Regions from separate parts of the Streptomyces sp. NPDC001970 genome, predicted to be linked through region 3. Evidence: riboswitches for the same ligand, from Rfam matches in the RefSeq annotation. Region 3 holds a riboswitch; each other region holds the start of a gene.
The links. Region 3 has a riboswitch for cobalamin ahead of ACWCP0_RS06170 (cobalamin biosynthesis protein). Riboswitches for the same ligand answer to the same signal wherever they lie in the genome.

Region 1 (5,376 bases), on a different contig from region 3:
TCAGGTCGTCCACGAGATAGGAGTTGACCTGCAGGAACTCACCGGACAGAGTCTCGCGCTTGAAGAGATTGGAGACCTGGGGCTCGATGCACTCGTACACGCCCGCGATCGAGGCGATGGTCGCGGTCGGCGCGATCGCGAGGAGGAGGGAGTTGCGCATGCCGCTGGTCGCGATCCGCTCGCGCAGGGCCGCCCAGCGCTCGGGCCAGGTGAGCTCGACGTCGTAGTGGTCGGGGTGCAGCACTCCGCGCGCGGCGCGCGTCTGCTCCCAGGCGGGCAGCGGGCCGTTGCGCTCGGCGAGTTCGCACGACGCCTCGTACGCCGCCAGCATGATCCGCTCGGAGAGGCGCGTGGAAAGGGCCTTCGCCTCCGCCGAGTCGAAGGGCAGCCGGAGCTTGAAGAGGACGTCCTGGAGGCCCATCGCGCCGAGGCCCACCGGGCGCCACCTGGCGTTGGAGCGGCCCGCCTGCTCGGTCGGGTAGAAGTTGATGTCGACGACGCGGTCGAGGAAGGTCACGGCCGTGCGGACGGCCTCGTCGAGCCGCTCCCAGTCGATGTCACCGGCCGGGGTGACGAAGGCGCCCAGGTTGACCGAGCCCAGGTTGCAGACGGCCGTCTCGCCGTCGTTCGTGACCTCGATGATCTCGGTGCAGAGGTTGGAGGAGTGCACGACCGTGCCGGGCTCGGCGGTCTGGTTGGCGGTCCGGTTGGAGGCGTCCTTGAAGGTCATCCAGCCGTTGCCGGTCTGCGCGAGGGTGCGCATCATGCGGCCGTAGAGGTCGCGGGCCGGAATGGTCCTGCGGGCGAGGCCTGCCGCCTCCGCCTTCCGGTACGCGGCGTCGAAGTCGTCGCCCCACAGGTCCACGAGCTCGGGCACATCGGCCGGGGAGAAGAGGGACCAGTCGGCGTCCGCGTTCACCCGGCGCATGAACTCGTCGGGGATCCAGTGCGCGAGGTTGAGGTTGTGCGTACGGCGCGCCTCCTCGCCCGTGTTGTCGCGCAGCTCCAGGAACTCCTCGATGTCCGCGTGCCAGGTCTCCAGGTAGACGCAGGCCGCGCCCTTGCGGCGGCCGCCCTGGTTCACGGCGGCGACCGACGAGTCGAGGGTCCGCAGGAACGGCACGATGCCGTTGGAGTGGCCGTTGGTGCCGCGGATCAGCGAACCGCGTGAGCGGATACGGGAGTACGAGAGGCCGATGCCGCCCGCGTGCTTCGAGAGCCGTGCGACCTGGTGGTAGCGGTCGTAGATGGAGTCGAGCTCGTCGAGGGGGGAGTCCAGCAGATAGCACGACGACATCTGCGGGTGGCGGGTGCCGGAGTTGAAGAGCGTGGGGGACGAGGGCAGATAGTCGAGCCGGCTCATCAGCCCGTAGAGCGCGGCGACTTCGTCGAGGGCGCGGACCGAGTCGTCCTCGGCGAGCCCGGCGGCCACGCGCAGCATGAACTGCTGCGGCGTCTCGATGACCTTGCGTGCGATCGGGTGCCGCAGGAGGTAGCGGCTGTAGAGCGTGCGCAGACCGAAGTAGCCGAAGCGGTCGTCCGCGGCGCCGTCGATCAGCGCGTCGAGCCGGGCGGAATGGGTGCGTACGAACGCGGCGGTCCGGTCCGCGATCAGGCCCTCGCGGTGGCCCACGGCGATGGAGTCGGAGAAGGCGGCCGCCCCCTGTGAGGTCGCCTCCTCCGTGATGGTGAGGCTCAGCAGCCGGGCCGCGAGCCGCGAGTACGCCGGGTCCTCGGAGATCAGCCCCGCGGCCGCCTCGGTCGCGAGCTCCCGCAGCTCGGCCTCGTCCGAGCCCGCCTGCCGGCCGCGGAGCGCGGCGGCGGCGACCCGGCCCGGGTCGGTGTCGGGGAGGTCGGCGGTGAGGTCGGTCAGGGTCCGCAGCAGCGCGGTGCCTGGCCCATCGGCTCGGTCTGCACGCTGCACTGAAGCAGGATCGGGCGGCGCGATGGTCACGGGGTGCTCTCCCTCGCTCGGCTCGGGGCCGGCGGGGCGCTCGGGGCACGGGCGCACGCCTGTGGGGGCAGGTGCGCCGCGTCCACCGGCCTTTCCGCGAGGCCCGGACGTTCGGGCACCCGGGCCGGACGGTCCGGGCGCACCGTCGGCAGGTCCTTGGACTCGCAGGCGCGCGCACATGCACGCCGGCACACCATTGCGGGACAGTTCCGGGTTCGCACCGGATTCCCCTGCGGCGACAGCGAGCATGAGCATACATGTGGGGGCGGGGAGTTACATCACCCACCACATGTTGTGTCACGGCGTCGGACGGAGCTCCAGGGCGTACGTCAGCAGGGCCAGCCCGGGGATCGGCTCCCAGTCCCGCTCGGGGGTCCGTACGAAGCCCAGACGCTCGTAGATGCGGTGCGCGGTGTGCATCGAGGGCTGCGTGGACAGGACGAGCCGCACGCACCCGTCGGTGGCCAGTGCCCGGTCGACGCACGTCCGGACGAGCGCCTCGCCGGCGCCCTTGCCACGGCCCTCCCTGGCCACGGCGAGCATCCGGAACTCGGCCTCGCCCTCGCGAGCGATGTCGGCCCACGGGCCGCCGGACGCGACGAAGGTCACCCCGCCCAGCACCCGTCCCTGCGCCTCCACGGCGACCAGTACCTCGGCGTCCTCGACGCGCGCCGCCACGTCCCGCAAGGTGTGCAGGTACTCGTCGTCCTCCCCGAAGTCGAGCAGCCCGTCCCCGAGGTACGCCTCCGCCGTGATCGCCCCGAGCGTCTCGTACTCGGCGGGCTCGGCGCGCCTGATGATGAAGTCCATGCCGGCAGTCTTCCTCACGGCGGCGACGGCGGTCCGGGCGAGCACCGGCGCCCGTCGAGGGCCCTGCCGTGAGACGGCGATCGGCGCAGGCTCACCGAGCCTGCGCCGATCGCGGACGAGAGCCTCCCGTGGGTCAGTGCGTGCTCGCGCCGACCGTGGGGAGCTCCGCCTTGACGCCCGCGTCCCCCGCGTCCGCCGTGTAGTCCTCCGGGGACGTCTCGTCGATCCCGTCCGGCGCCTTCACCGCACGCAGCACGAACGTCAGGACGACCGTGACCACCACGTTCAGCACAAAGGCCGTCAGGCCGATGTAGCCGATCTCCCCGATCCCGGGAATCTCCGCCGACGACCCACCGAAGTGCTTCTGTGTGGGGCTCGCGACCCCGTACGCCGCCATCGTGCCGTACAGCATGCCGACCGCCCAGCCCGCGATCAGTGCCCAGCGGTGGAACCACCGTGTGAAGAGGCCGCCGACCAGTGCCGGGAAGGTCTGCAGGATCCAGATGCCGCCCAGCAGCTGGAAGTTGATGGCGACCGTCTTGTCCATCGTCAGGACGAAGGCCAGCGCGCCCACCTTCACCAGCAGCGACACCAGCTTCGACACCTTGGTCTCCTGCGCCGGTGTCGCGTCCGGCTTCAGGAAGTCCTTGTAGATGTTCCGCGTGAAGAGGTTCGCCGCGGCGATCGACATGATCGCTGCAGGCACCAGCGCGCCGATCCCGATGGCCGCGAAGGCCACACCCGCGAACCAGTCGGGGAACATGTTCTCGAACAACTGCGGGATGGCGAGCTGACCGTTGGTCACCTTCACCCCGGCAGCGATCGCCATGAAGCCGAGCAGCGCCAGCAGTCCCAGCATCAGCGAGTACAGCGGCAGGATCGTCGTGTTGCGCCGGATCACCTCACGGCTGCGCGAGGACAGCGTCGCCGTGATCGAGTGCGGATACATGAAGAGCGCGAGCGCCGAGCCGAGCGCCAGCGTGGCGTAACCCCACTGGCCCAGCTCCCCGGGCACCAGCGCGCCTCGCGGCTTGTCCGTCGCCGGGTTGATCTGCGCGTACGCTTCGCCCGCCTTGGCGAAGATGTCGTCGAAGCCGCCGAGCTTGATCGGGATGTAGATGATCGCGACCGCGATCACGATGTAGATCAGCGTGTCCTTGACGAAGGCGATCAGCGCCGGCGCCCGCAGCCCGGACGAGTAGGTGTACGCCGCCAGCACACCGAAGGCGATCAGCAGCGGCAGATCCTTGATGAACCAGTTCGTGTTCTCGCCGCCGCCGACGCCCATGACGTCCAGCACGGCCTGGATGCCGACGAGCTGCAGGGCGATGTACGGCATCGTCGCGAGGATGCCGGTCACCGCGACCGCCAGCGACAGCCCCTTCGAGCCGAAGCGCCCGCGCACGAAGTCGGACGTCGTCACATAGCCGTGCTTGTGCGACACGGACCACAGTCGCGGCAGGAAGGTGAAGATCAGCGGATAGACGAGGATCGTGTACGGCACCGCGAAGAAGCCCGCCGCGCCCGCCGCGTAGATCGCCGCGGGTACGGCGACGAAGGTGTACGCGGTGTAGAGGTCGCCGCCCAGCAGGAACCAGGTCACCCAGGTGCCGAACGAGCGGCCGCCCAGGCCCCATTCGTCCAGGCTGTTCTCGTTCTCGGCCCTGCGCCAGCGCGACGCGAGGAAGCCCATGACCGTGACGGCCAGGAAGAAGAAGATGAAGACGGCGAGTGCGACGCCGTTCACGCCGTCCTTCACTTCGACGCACCTTCCTTGCGGGCGCGCTGGTCACGCTGCCACAGCACGTAGGCCACCATCGTCAGCGCCGTCGAGACGACGACCCAGAGCATCTGGTACCAGTAGAAGAACGGGATCCCGGCGAAGGTGGGCTCGACCTTCGCGTACGAGCCGACCCAGAGCATCGCGACGAACGGCGCGATCAGGCAGAGGGCCACGACCGTCCGTACCGGCGTGACGATCGGTTTTCTGTGTTCGGGTACTTCGGGCATGAGCGGCTCCGTCCCGTCGCTGATCAGCTGCGCTGATGTAACGCGCACGAAATCTAGGCGACGGTTCCGCTTGATGGAACCCTTGTCCGAATAACGGACGCGGCAATCGCCGAGCGGCTCGGGTCGGCCGCTCAGCGGCCGAATTCGACCGCTCGGCGGCTGATTCCGACCGCTCAACCGCTCGTCCGGACCGTTCGGCCGCCGCCCGGGATACCCCGGGGCACGGCCGGCCCGTCTCCGCCCGCCGCGGCCGCGCGACGCTGTGCTGTTCCGGAGGCCGGCCCCCGGACTCCCCGGCCCTCAGTCCGACTCGGGCCGCTGCAGCCTCGCGACGAACTTGTACCGGTCGCCGCGGTACACCGACCGCACCCACTCCACCGGCTCGCCGTTCCTGTCCAGCGAGTGCCGGGACAGCATCAGCATCGGCAGGCCCACGTCCGTACCGAGCAGTCCCGCCTCGCGGGGCGTGGCCAGGGAGGTCTCGATCGTCTCCTCGGCCTCCGCCAGATGGACGTCGTACACCTCGGCCAGCGCCGTGTACAGGGACGTGTACTTGACCAGCGACCGCCGCAGCGCGGGGAAGCGCTTCGCCGACAGATGGG
Region 2 (5,376 bases), on a different contig from region 3:
TTCCAGTCCGCCGCCTCCATCGCCTCGACCAGCGCACGGGCCGTGGCCTCCGCCTCGTCGGCGGTCGTACGGGTCGCGGCGGACTCGTCGAGGCCGAGGGCTTCGCGCAGTCCGGGCAGGGTGGTCGTGCCGCCCCAGATCTGCCGCGCACGGAGGATCGACAGGACGAGATTGACCCGCTCGGGGCCGGTGGGCGCGCCGCCGAGGACGTGCAGTCCGTCGCGGATCTGGGCGTCCTTGACCTCGCACAGCCAGCCGTCGACGTGGAGCAGGAAGTCGTCGAAGCCGTCGTCGTCGGGGCGGTCGTCCAGGCCGAGGTCGTGGTCGAGCCTGGCGGCCTGGATCAGCGTCCAGATCTGGGCGCGGACGGCGGGCAGCTTCGCCGGGTCCATGGAGGAGATCTGCGCGTACTCGTCGAGCAGCTGCTCCAGGCGTGCGATGTCGCCGTACGAGTCGGCGCGGGCCATCGGCGGCACGAGATGGTCGATGAGCGTGGCGTGCGCCCGGCGCTTGGCCTGGGTGCCCTCGCCCGGGTCGTTGACCAGGAACGGGTAGACGAGCGGCAGGTCGCCGAGCGCCGCGTCGGGCGCGCAGGCGGCGGACAGGCCGGCGTTCTTGCCGGGCAGCCACTCCAGGTTCCCGTGCTTGCCGAGGTGGATCATCGCGTCGGCGCCGAAGCCGCCGTCGTCCTCCGCGGCCGCGATCCAGCGGTAGGCGGCGAGGTAGTGGTGCGAGGGCGGCAGATCGGGGTCGTGGTAGATCGCGATCGGGTTCTCACCGAAGCCGCGCGGGGGCTGGATGAGGATCAGCAGGTTGCCGCGCCGCAGGGCGGCCAGCACGATGTCGCCCTCCGGGTTGCGGGAGCGGTCCAGGAACATCTCGCCCGGCGCCGGGCCCCAGTGCTGCTCCACGTGCTCGCGCAGCTCCTGCGGGAGCGTGGCGTACCAGCGCCTGTAGTCGGCCGCCGGGATACGGACCGGGTTGCGGGCGAGCTGCTCGTCGGTGAGCCAGTCCCGGTCGTGGCCGCCCGCCTCGATGAGCGCGTGAATCAGTTCGTCGCCGGAGCGGCCGGGGGCACCTCCCGTGCCGGAGGCCACGGGGGAGAGGCCGGGGATCTCCTCCGTACCGAAGTCGTAGCCCTCGTCGCGGAGTCGGCGCAGCAGAGCGACGGCGGACGCGGGGGTGTCGAGGCCGACGGCGTTGCCGATGCGGGAGTGCTTCGTCGGGTACGCGGACAGGACGAGCGCGAGGCGCTTGCCGGCGTTCGGGATGTGGCGCAGCCGCGCGTGCCGTACGGCGATCCCGGCGACGCGGGCCGCGCGCTCGGCGTCGGCGACGTACGCGGGCAGGCCGTCCTCGTCGATCTCCTTGAAGGAGAACGGGACGGTGATGAGGCGGCCGTCGAACTCGGGGACCGCGACCTGGCTCGCGGCGTCCAGCGGGGACAGCCCCTCGTCGCTCTCCTCCCATGTGCTGCGCGACCCGGTCAGGCACAGCGCCTGCAGGACGGGCACGTCGAGCGCGGCGAGCGCACCCGCGTCCCAGGACTCGTCGTCGCCGCCGGCCTGTGCCTCTGCGGGCCTGGTGCCGCCCGCGGCGAGGACGGTGGTGACGACGGCGTCGGCGCCTCGGAGCCGGTCGAGCAGCTCGGGCTCGGGGGCGCGGAGCGATGCGACGTAGAGGGGAAGGGCCTGACCACCCGCGTCCTCGACGGCGTCGCAGAGGGCGCCGACGAAGGCGGTGTTGCCGCTCATGTGGTGGGCGCGGTAGTAGAGGACCGCGACCGTGGGGCCGGTCGTGCTGCGCGGGGTGCGGTCGAGGGGGCCCCAGGTGGGGGCGGGCGCCGGCGGCTCGAAGCCGTGGCCGGTGAGCAGGACCGTGTCGGACAGGAACCGGGCGAGCTGCTCCAGGTTGGCCGGCCCGCCGTGCGCGAGGTAGGCGTGCGCCTCGGCCGCGATGCCGATGGGGACGGTGGACGCCTCCATCAGCTGTGCGTCGGGGGCCTGTTCGCCGGTGAGGACCACCACGGGCCGCGCCTGCGCGAGCAGTGCGTCGATCCCCTCCTGCCAGGCACGGATGCCACCGAGGAGGCGTACGACGACGAGGTCCGTGCCGTCGAGCAGCGCGGGCAGCTCCTCCAGCGCGAGGCGGGAGGGGTTGGCGAAGCGGTGGTCGACCGGGCCTGTGGCCGCGCGGGCGCTGAGCAGGTCGGTGTCGGAGGTCGACAGCAGCAGGATCGTCGCGTGCGTCATCGCGTGCGCAGGCCTTCCTCGGGGTGTCCGCGCCCCGGGTGGTCGTAGGACGGCGGGAGTTCCTGACTCACCTGGCCGCGTGACGAGGCCCGGTTCACAGTGGCGGGACCGCGCCGGAATCTCACCGGGCTTCCTCCCTAGGGTCCTGGGACCCTGTGCCGTCTGCATAGTAGAGGCTGCTCGCTGCCACCGGGGCGGTCACCTCGGAGGAGCCCGAAGGACGCGGGCAGGGACGTGGGGAGGACGTGGGTATGCTCGCCGCCATGCCGCCGACACCACCAACACCCCCGGACCGGGGCGAAACCCGCATACGGGACCGGGGAGATGCCTGCCCGGGAGCACTGCGGCTGCATGCGGCGGACGACGGCGGGCTGGCCCGACTCCGGCTTCCCGCAGGTCTTCTGACGTCTCGTCAGGTCGAGGTTCTGGCCGCGTCCGCCGAGGCGTTGGGAGACGGTGCGCTGAGCATCACCTCGCGCGGGAACGTGGAGCTGCGCGGCCTCGGCGAGGGCTGCGGGGCAGAACTCGCGGCGCTGCTCCGCAAAGCCGGGCTGCTTCCCTCCGAGACCCATGAGCGGGTACGGAACCTGGTGGCATCGCCGCTCGCCGGACTCGACGGACTCGGCTGTGCCGATGTGCAGTTGTGGGCACGACGACTGGACGAACTGCTGTGCGCGAGCGACTGGGCGGCCGGGCTTTCGGGGCGTTTCCTGTTCGCGCTGGACGACGGGCGCGGGGATGTGGCGGGGCTCGGTGCGGATGTGACCTTGCTCGCAGAGCCGGGAGGTGTGGCGGTCCTGCGCGTCGGGCCGCAGGCCTTCCGCGTCCGCACCGCTGACGCGCCGCGTGCCGCCCTCGCCGCGGCCGAAGCGTTCCTCGCCGCGGCGGCCGCGGCGGGCACGGGGGCGTGGCGGGTGCGGGAGCTGCCCGTGGGGCAGGCCGTGCCGGTGGGGGCGTATCTGGAGGCGGCGGGTGTCGCGGCGGAGCTCTTCCCGTTCGGAGCCCGTCCGGCGGTCGAGGACGGACATCCGGGCCCGCAGCCGGTTCCCGGTCCTGTCCCGGGGTCCGGGGCGGAGCCCCCGTCCGGGAAGGGGCGGGGTGGGGAGGACACCGCCGGAGGCCGGCCGGCCGCGGGCCCCCTCCCCGGGGTCGTCCAAGGGGCCGAAAGCTGGGCCCTGTCGGTCGGAGCGCCGCTCGGACGGCTCACCGTCCGCCAGGTGCGGGCGCTGCTGCCCGCGCCCGGGGGCGAGGTGCGGCTCACTCCGTGGCGCGGGGTGGTCGTGCCCGGCTTCGCGGATCGCGACGCGGCCGATGCACGGCTTGCCGCACTCGCGCGGGCGGGGTTCATCACCGCACCTCACTCCGCCTGGTACGGCGCCTGCACCGGCCGGCCCGGGTGCGCCAAGTCCCTGTCCGACGTACGGGCGGACGCGGCGCCGGGCGGCGGCCTGCCCGTGTACTGGTCGGGCTGCGAACGGCGCTGCGGGCGTCCCCACGGGGCGTACGTGGACGTGGTCGCGACGGGCGGCGACCGCTACGAGGTGAACGGCGTGCCCGTCACCCGAACTGCACTGGCCGACGCCGTGACGGCGGCGTCACGTACGAGGAAATGAGCGAGAGCACCGTGTTCGACTACGAGAAGGACGGCGCGGAGATCTACCGCCAGTCCTTTGCCACCATCCGCGCCGAGGCCGACCTCTCCGCGCTCCCCGCCGACGTCAGCCAGGTCGCGGTGCGGATGATCCACGCCTGCGGCATGGTCGACCTCGTCCGCGATCTCGCGTACTCGCACGCCGTGGTGGCCCGCGCCCGCGAGGCCCTGCGCGCCGGCGCACCCATCCTGTGCGACGCCCGGATGGTCGCCAGCGGCGTCACCCGCAAGCGGCTGCCCGCCGACAACGAGGTGATCTGCACGCTCTCCGACCCGTCCGTGCCGGCACTCGCCGCCGAGCTCGGAACGACCCGGAGCGCCGCTGCCCTCGAACTGTGGCGCGACCGCCTCGAAGGCTCGGTCGTCGCCGTGGGCAACGCGCCCACCGCACTCTTCCGGCTCCTGGAGATGATCGAGGAGGGCGCACCCCGTCCGGCGGCCGTCATCGGCGTCCCGGTCGGCTTCATAGGCGCCGCCGAGTCCAAGGACGCGCTCGCCGGGCACAGCAGCGGCATCGAGCACCTGGTGGTACGCGGGCGGCGCGGCGGAAGCGCCATGGCCGCGGCGGCGATCAACGCGATGGCGAGTGAGGCGGAATGAGCAGCGGGATGACGACCGGGAAGCTGTACGGAGTCGGGCTCGGTCCCGGCGACCCGTCCCTGATGACCCTGCGGGCGGCCGAAGTCGTCGCGGAGGCGGACGTCGTCGCGTATCACAGTGCCCGGCACGGCCGTTCCATCGCCCGCTCGATCGTCGCGAGGCATCTGCGCCCCGACCACATCGAGGAGCGCCTGATGTACCCGGTCACGGTCGAGACCACCGACCACCCCGGCGGCTACCGCGGCGCGCTCGACGACTTCTACGAGGAGGCGGCGGAGCGCCTCGCGGCCCATCTCGACGCGGGGCGGACCGTCGCCGTGCTCGCGGAGGGCGACCCGCTCTTCTACGGCTCGTACCAGCACATGCACAAGCGGCTGGCCCACCGCTATCCGACCGAGGTGATCCCCGGGGTCACGTCGGTGAGCGCGGCCGCGGCACGGCTCGGGAAGCCGTTGTGCGAGGCGGAGGAAGTCCTGACGATCATCCCCGGCACGCTGCCGGAGGAGGAGCTGACGGCCCGTCTGGCCTCGACCGACTCGGCCGTCGTGATGAAGCTGGGGCGTACGTTCCCTGCGGTGCGGCGGGCGCTGGAGCGCGCGGGGCGGCTGGACGACGCGCGGTACGTGGAGCGCGCCACGATGGACGGCGAGCGCACGGACCGGCTGGCGGACGTGGATCCGGATTCGGTGCCGTACTTCTCGGTGGCGGTGCTGCCGAGCCGTGTCGACGAGGTGCCTCCGGCCGCGCGTGCCGAGGGTGAGGTCGTCGTCGTGGGCACGGGACCGGCCGGTCCGCTCTGGCTGACGCCCGAGACCCGGGGCGCGCTCGCCTCCGCCGACGACCTGGTCGGCTACACGACGTACCTGGACCGGG
Region 3 (5,376 bases):
CTCCAGCGACCCGTGCCAGTGCGTCCCCCACACCGCTCCGACCCTGCACCCGTCCAAGCTGTGTCCATTGTCATCAGAGATGAACGCTTCACCGTCCAGCACTTCGGCCACGCCGTGGTGGATCTCGTACCCCTCGACCCGTTCGCCCAGCGCCTGACCGACCGGCCGGGCGAGGGTCTTCTCGCGGGCGAACCGCACCCGCACCGGCAGCAGTCCGAGCCCCGCCACGGAGCCGGCACGCGACTCGACCTCGTCGTCGATGTGTTCCCCGAGCAGCTGGAAGCCGCCGCAGATGCCGAGCACGGGGCGGCCGTCCACCGCACGGCGCACCAGCGCGTCGGCGAGGCCCCGCTCGCGCAGCCACTCCAGCGCGCGGACGGTACCGCGCGTGCCGGGCACGACCACCAGGTCGGCGTCCACCAACTCCTCGGCGCGGTCCACGAAGCGCACGACCACGCCGGGTTCGGCCGCCAGCGCGTCCACATCGGTGAAGTTGGACATCAGAGGCACCGCGCACACCGCGACCCGCAGCACGTCCTCCCCGGCCGGCGGGGCGACCACGGACTCCCTGACCGCGCCCCGCAGGGACACGCGCAGGCCGTCCTCCTCGTCGATGCCGAGGCCGTGCGCGTACGGCAGGACGCCGTACGTCCGCCGGCCGGTCAACCCGTGCAGCATGTCCAACCCCGGTTCCAGCAGCGTCACATCGCCCCGGAACTTGTTGACGAGGTAGCCCGCGATCAGCTCCTGGTCCTCCCGGGCGAGCAGCGCCGTCGTACCGAAGAACTGCGCGAAGACCCCGCCCCGGTCGATGTCCCCGACCACCAGCACCGGGAAACGCGCGGCCCGTGCGATGCCCATGTTGACGATGTCGGTGCGGCGCAGGTTGATCTCGGCGGGGCTGCCCGCGCCCTCGCAGATGACGGCGTCGTACGTGCTCCGCAACTTCTCCAGGCACTCCATGACCGGTTCGAAGAGTGCCTGCTGCCTGCCCCCGTGGTAGCCGCGCGCGCTCAGTTCGCCCACCGGCTTGCCCATCAGGACGACCTGGCTGGAGCGGTCGCTGCCCGGTTTCAGCAGCACCGGGTTCATGAGCGCCGACGGCTCCACGCGCGCCGCCTGCGCCTGCATGGCCTGCGCCCGGCCGATCTCCGCACCTTCCCGGGTCACAAAGGAGTTGAGGGACATGTTCTGTCCCTTGAAAGGCGCGACCTTCACGCCCTGGCGCACCAGCCACCGGCAGATCCCGGCCGTGACGACGCTCTTGCCGGCGTCCGACGTGGTTCCGGCGACCAGCAGTCCGCCCCCGCTCATGCGGGCCTCCCCTTCATCCCCTTCAGGGCCCCGGCGGCCGCCCGCGCGCCCGCGCACGCCACGAGTGCCAGCACCCCCACGCGCCTCGACAGCCGTACCGCACGCTCGATGTCCGCGACCTCGACGGCCCGGCCGCCGCTGTTGAGCACGGGGCGGTGCTCGACTCGTCCGGCGTACGAGAGCGTCCCGCCGAGCCGTACGCCGAGAGCCCCCGCGAACGACGCCTCCACCGGGCCCGCGTTGGGGCTCGGGTGCTTCGCGGCGTCCGCGCGCCAGGCCCGTACGGCACCGCGGGGGTTGCCGCCGGCGAGCACCGCGAGTGCGGCGGTGAGGCGGGCGCCCGGCCAGCCGGCGGCGTCGTCGAGCCGCGCCGAGGCCCAGCCGTACCGGCGGTGGCGGGGCGACTTGTGACCCACCATCGCGTCCAGCGTGTTCACGGCACGGAAGCCCACCAGCCCGGGAACTCCGCCGAGCGCACCCCACACGAGTGCGCCGACGACGGCGTCGGAGGTGTTCTCGGCGACGGACTCGACGACCGCGCGGGCGATCCCGGGGCCGTCCAGCGCCTGCGGGTCGCGCCCGCACAGATGCGGCAGCCGCTCCCGGGCGACCTCGATGTCACCGGCCGCCAGTGCCCCGCCGATCGCCCGGGCCTCCCGCCCCAGCGACGTACCGCCGACGACGGCCCAGGTGGCCGCGGCGGTCAGCGCGATGGACGCCGTACGGGAACGGCGTACGGAAGCAGCGGCCAGCGCACCCGCTGCGATCGCGCCCCCGGCGCACACGACGGTGTGCACGGCGCCCCACCCGCGGTGGTCGCGCCACAGCACCCGTTCGACGGCAGCGGCGGCCCGGCCGAACGCGGCGACCGGATGTCCTCGGCGCGGATCGCCGAAGAGCAGGTCGCCGGCGAGTCCGGCAGCTGCACCGCATGCAAAGGTCCGCTCTGCACGCATGTTCGTCCTCACTCAGGGTCCGCGCCCTGGCTCGACGTGACCGGCGGTGAGAGTTCCTGGCTCCGGGAGTGGAGTGCACCCGTGACAGTGGCGGGACCGCGCCGGATTCGCACCGGCTTCCTCTTCTGCCGCCGTAAATGGCTCCGGAAGTCCACCACGGCCGCGAACACCCGTCAACTCGCCCCTGACCTGCGGCGGGACAGTGTGCGCAGTCCCACAGCGGAGTCCGGCTGCGAGTCCGACGTACGACAGGGGCCGGACGCACCCGAAGGTGTGTCCGGCCCCTGTGACGAGGATGCGCCGGCTGTCAGACGACGATCAGGTGGATCCCGTACGCCACGGCCGCAGCGCACAGCGCGAAGCAGGCGTAGGCGCCCGTGCGCGCGAGGGCCGCGGAACCGCCCGAACCACCCTGCGCGGAGGCGGCTTGCTGCTTGGCGAGGCCCACGATGCCCAGGGTGAACAGGCCCACCAGCGCGACGGTGACGACGAGGCTCACGCCGAAGACGGAGCCGAGAGCTGCCCAGTCGATCTTCATGCTGTTCGTTACTTCCTTACACCGTGGCGGCGGGTGCGGGTGCGGGTGCGGGGGCGGGCTCACCGGCGGCCGCGGGAGCGGCCGGCGCGGGGATGGTGACCTTGAGGCCGTCCAGCGAACCGGCCCCGGCGTCGGTGCCGTTCGCGCCGATCTCGTCGTCGGTGACATTGGTGTGGTCGACCGGCTTGCGGCGCGAGAGCGACCAGATCACACCCGAGCCCGCGATCAGCAGCAGCGCGACGGCGGCGATGCCCCAGGCGCCCTGGCTGGTCAGGAACTCGGCGGCGGCGCCCACGGCCGCGGCGGCCGGCAGTGTCAGACCCCAGGCGACGAACATCCGGGTGGCGGTGGACCAGCGGACCACGCCGCCCTTGCGGCCGAGGCCCGCGCCCATCACGGCGCCTGAGCAGGACTGGGTGGTGGAGAGCGAGAAGCCGAGGTGCGAGGAGGCCAGGATCACCGTCGCGGCGCTGGTCTGGGCGGCGAAGCCCTGCTGCGGCTGGAGGTCGGTCAGGCCCTTGCCCATGGTGCGGATGATGCGCCAGCCGCCCAGGTACGTACCGAGCGCGATCGCCAGACCGGCGGAGACGATGACCCACATCGGGGGGTTCGAGCCGGGGGCGAGGACGCCGCCGGTGACCAGGGCCAGGGTGATGACACCCATGGTCTTCTGCGCGTCGTTGGTGCCGTGGGCGAGGGAGACGAGTCCGGCCGAGGCGATCTGGCCGGCGCGGTAGCCCTTGGACGTGGCCTTGTCGTCGGCCTTGGCGCCGATCCTGTACGTCAGCTTCGTCGCGAAGAGCGCGGCGAGGCCCGCCACGACCGGCGCGGCGATGGCCGGGATCAGGACCTTGGTGACGATGGTCCCGCCGTTGACGGCGGAGAAACCGGCGGACATCACGGCGGCGCCGATGAGACCGCCGAAGAGTGCGTGCGAGGAGCTGGACGGCAGGCCCAGCAGCCAGGTGAAGAGGTTCCACAGAATGGCGCCGACGAGCGCCGCGAAGATCACTTCGGTGCGTATGCCTTCTTCGTTGATGATCCCGCCGGAGATCGTCTTGGCGACCTCGACGGACAGGAATGCGCCGACAAGATTCAGCACGGCGGACATGGCCACCGCCGTCTTGGGCTTGAGTGCGCCGGTCGAGATGGTCGTCGCCATCGCGTTGGCTGTGTCGTGGAAACCGTTCGTGAAATCGAACACGAGCGCGGTGACGATCACGATCCCGAGCAGAAGCGTGATGTTTTCCATTTACCCAGGCTTCTTTTGGATGTCAGTGGCTCGCCGACCGTAGGCAACCTGGATGAACGGAAGGTGAACTGAGGCGGGCGGCGTGGTGTCCCAAGGTGGATGCACCCACTCCGCCTGCGAAGGGAAGAGTGGCGGAAACCGGGCTAATGCGGGGTTTCGCGGGCGGGCAGCCGGGTCGTCGATCCGCCGAGGAGATCCTGCTCACTCCCGGCCGCTCGGAAGGCTTCGGCCGCTGTTGCGTCGCATGCCCTGAAAGGATCACCGCATGACCAGGCAGCAGGGACAGGCACCGGGGCGGGACCAGCCAAACGAGCAGCGGCACGAGCAGCGGCAGGACCAGCGGGAGGACGTGGTCGGCCGGGCCTGGGCGGACCTCGTGGCCACCGCCCGCAGAACCGCGGTGGACGGACTCGTCGTCGGGACCTCGGGCAATGTCTCCGTACGGGTCTCCACGGACGACGGCGAGCTGGTCCTGGTCACCCCGAGCGGAGTGCCCTACGACCGGCTCGGCGCGCAGGCCCCCGTCGCCGTCGGCCTCGACGGGCGGCAGCTGCTCGGCGCGCTCACCCCCACCAGCGAGCTGCCGCTGCATCTGGAGATCTACCACGCCACGGACGCGACGGCCGTCGTGCACACCCATGCCGTGCACGCCACCGCCGTCTCCACCCTGGTCACCGAGCTGCCGTTGATCCACTACATGGCCGCGGCCCTCGGCGGCCCCGTCCGTGTCGCCCCGTACGCCCTCTACGGGACGGACGAGCTGGCCGCGAACATGCTCCGGGCCCTCGCGGACCGCACGGGCTGTCTCCTCCAGAACCACGGAACCGTCACGTACGGAGCCTCGCTCGACCAGGCATACGACCGGACGGCCCAGCTGGAGTGGATGTGCCGGGTCTGGCTCACCGCGAGCTCCGTCCCCGGCCGGGAGCCGTCCCTGCTCTCGCCCGCCCAGCTCGACGAGGTGCGCGACAAGCTCCGGACCTACGGCCAGTCCCGCTGACAGCGCCGCGTACGCCGCTCCCTCCGGACGCCTGGCCGCACTGCGCCTCTGGCCGCGCCGCGCCTCTGACCGCGCTGTGCACACCACTCCGGCCGGGCGCGTGGATCACGCCGATCGCACGGCGGCGTCACCCGCCGTGCCCTGTCCACTGGCAGCACTGCGGTGACGCGCCGACACTGGAGCAGTGCGCCCGGTTACAGCGACGGCAGCGGCCGTCACCACTCTCATAGGTCTCGGTGCGGCCACCTTCGCGGCCGGCCGTTACGCCAGCGACGCCGCGCTCAAGGTGCCGCCCGGACGGCCCTTCCCAGGCGAG

Region 1: it holds a riboswitch for cobalamin, as region 3 does, so the genes downstream of both, ACWCP0_RS22740 (ribonucleoside-diphosphate reductase subunit alpha) here and ACWCP0_RS06170 (cobalamin biosynthesis protein) in region 3, are expected to answer to the same signal.
Region 2: it holds a riboswitch for cobalamin, as region 3 does, so the genes downstream of both, cobN (cobaltochelatase subunit CobN) here and ACWCP0_RS06170 (cobalamin biosynthesis protein) in region 3, are expected to answer to the same signal.

What each region holds. Positions count from the first base shown of each region.
Region 1 covers NZ_JBSFDW010000019.1:34,773-40,148, forward strand. The annotation lists gene ACWCP0_RS22740 (ribonucleoside-diphosphate reductase subunit alpha) at 1-1,954, opposite strand, end outside; cobalamin riboswitch at 2,085-2,209, opposite strand; gene ACWCP0_RS22745 (GNAT family N-acetyltransferase) at 2,252-2,764, opposite strand; gene mctP (monocarboxylate uptake permease MctP) at 2,898-4,523, opposite strand; gene ACWCP0_RS22755 (DUF3311 domain-containing protein) at 4,520-4,774, opposite strand; gene ACWCP0_RS22760 (GntR family transcriptional regulator) at 5,075-5,376, opposite strand, start outside.
Region 2 covers NZ_JBSFDW010000006.1:50,124-55,499, reverse strand. The annotation lists gene cobN (cobaltochelatase subunit CobN) at 1-2,252, opposite strand, end outside; cobalamin riboswitch at 2,287-2,430, opposite strand; gene ACWCP0_RS09870 (cobalamin biosynthesis protein CobG) at 2,504-3,865, shown strand; gene ACWCP0_RS09865 (precorrin-8X methylmutase) at 3,862-4,503, shown strand; gene ACWCP0_RS09860 (precorrin-2 C(20)-methyltransferase) at 4,512-5,376, shown strand, end outside.
Region 3 covers NZ_JBSFDW010000003.1:349,658-355,033, forward strand. The annotation lists gene ACWCP0_RS06165 (cobyric acid synthase) at 1-1,314, opposite strand, end outside; gene ACWCP0_RS06170 (cobalamin biosynthesis protein) at 1,311-2,270, opposite strand; cobalamin riboswitch at 2,302-2,441, opposite strand; gene ACWCP0_RS06175 (hypothetical protein) at 2,578-2,808, opposite strand; gene ACWCP0_RS06180 (anion permease) at 2,825-4,060, opposite strand; gene ACWCP0_RS06185 (class II aldolase/adducin family protein) at 4,326-5,060, shown strand; gene ACWCP0_RS06190 (alpha/beta hydrolase) at 5,245-5,376, shown strand, end outside.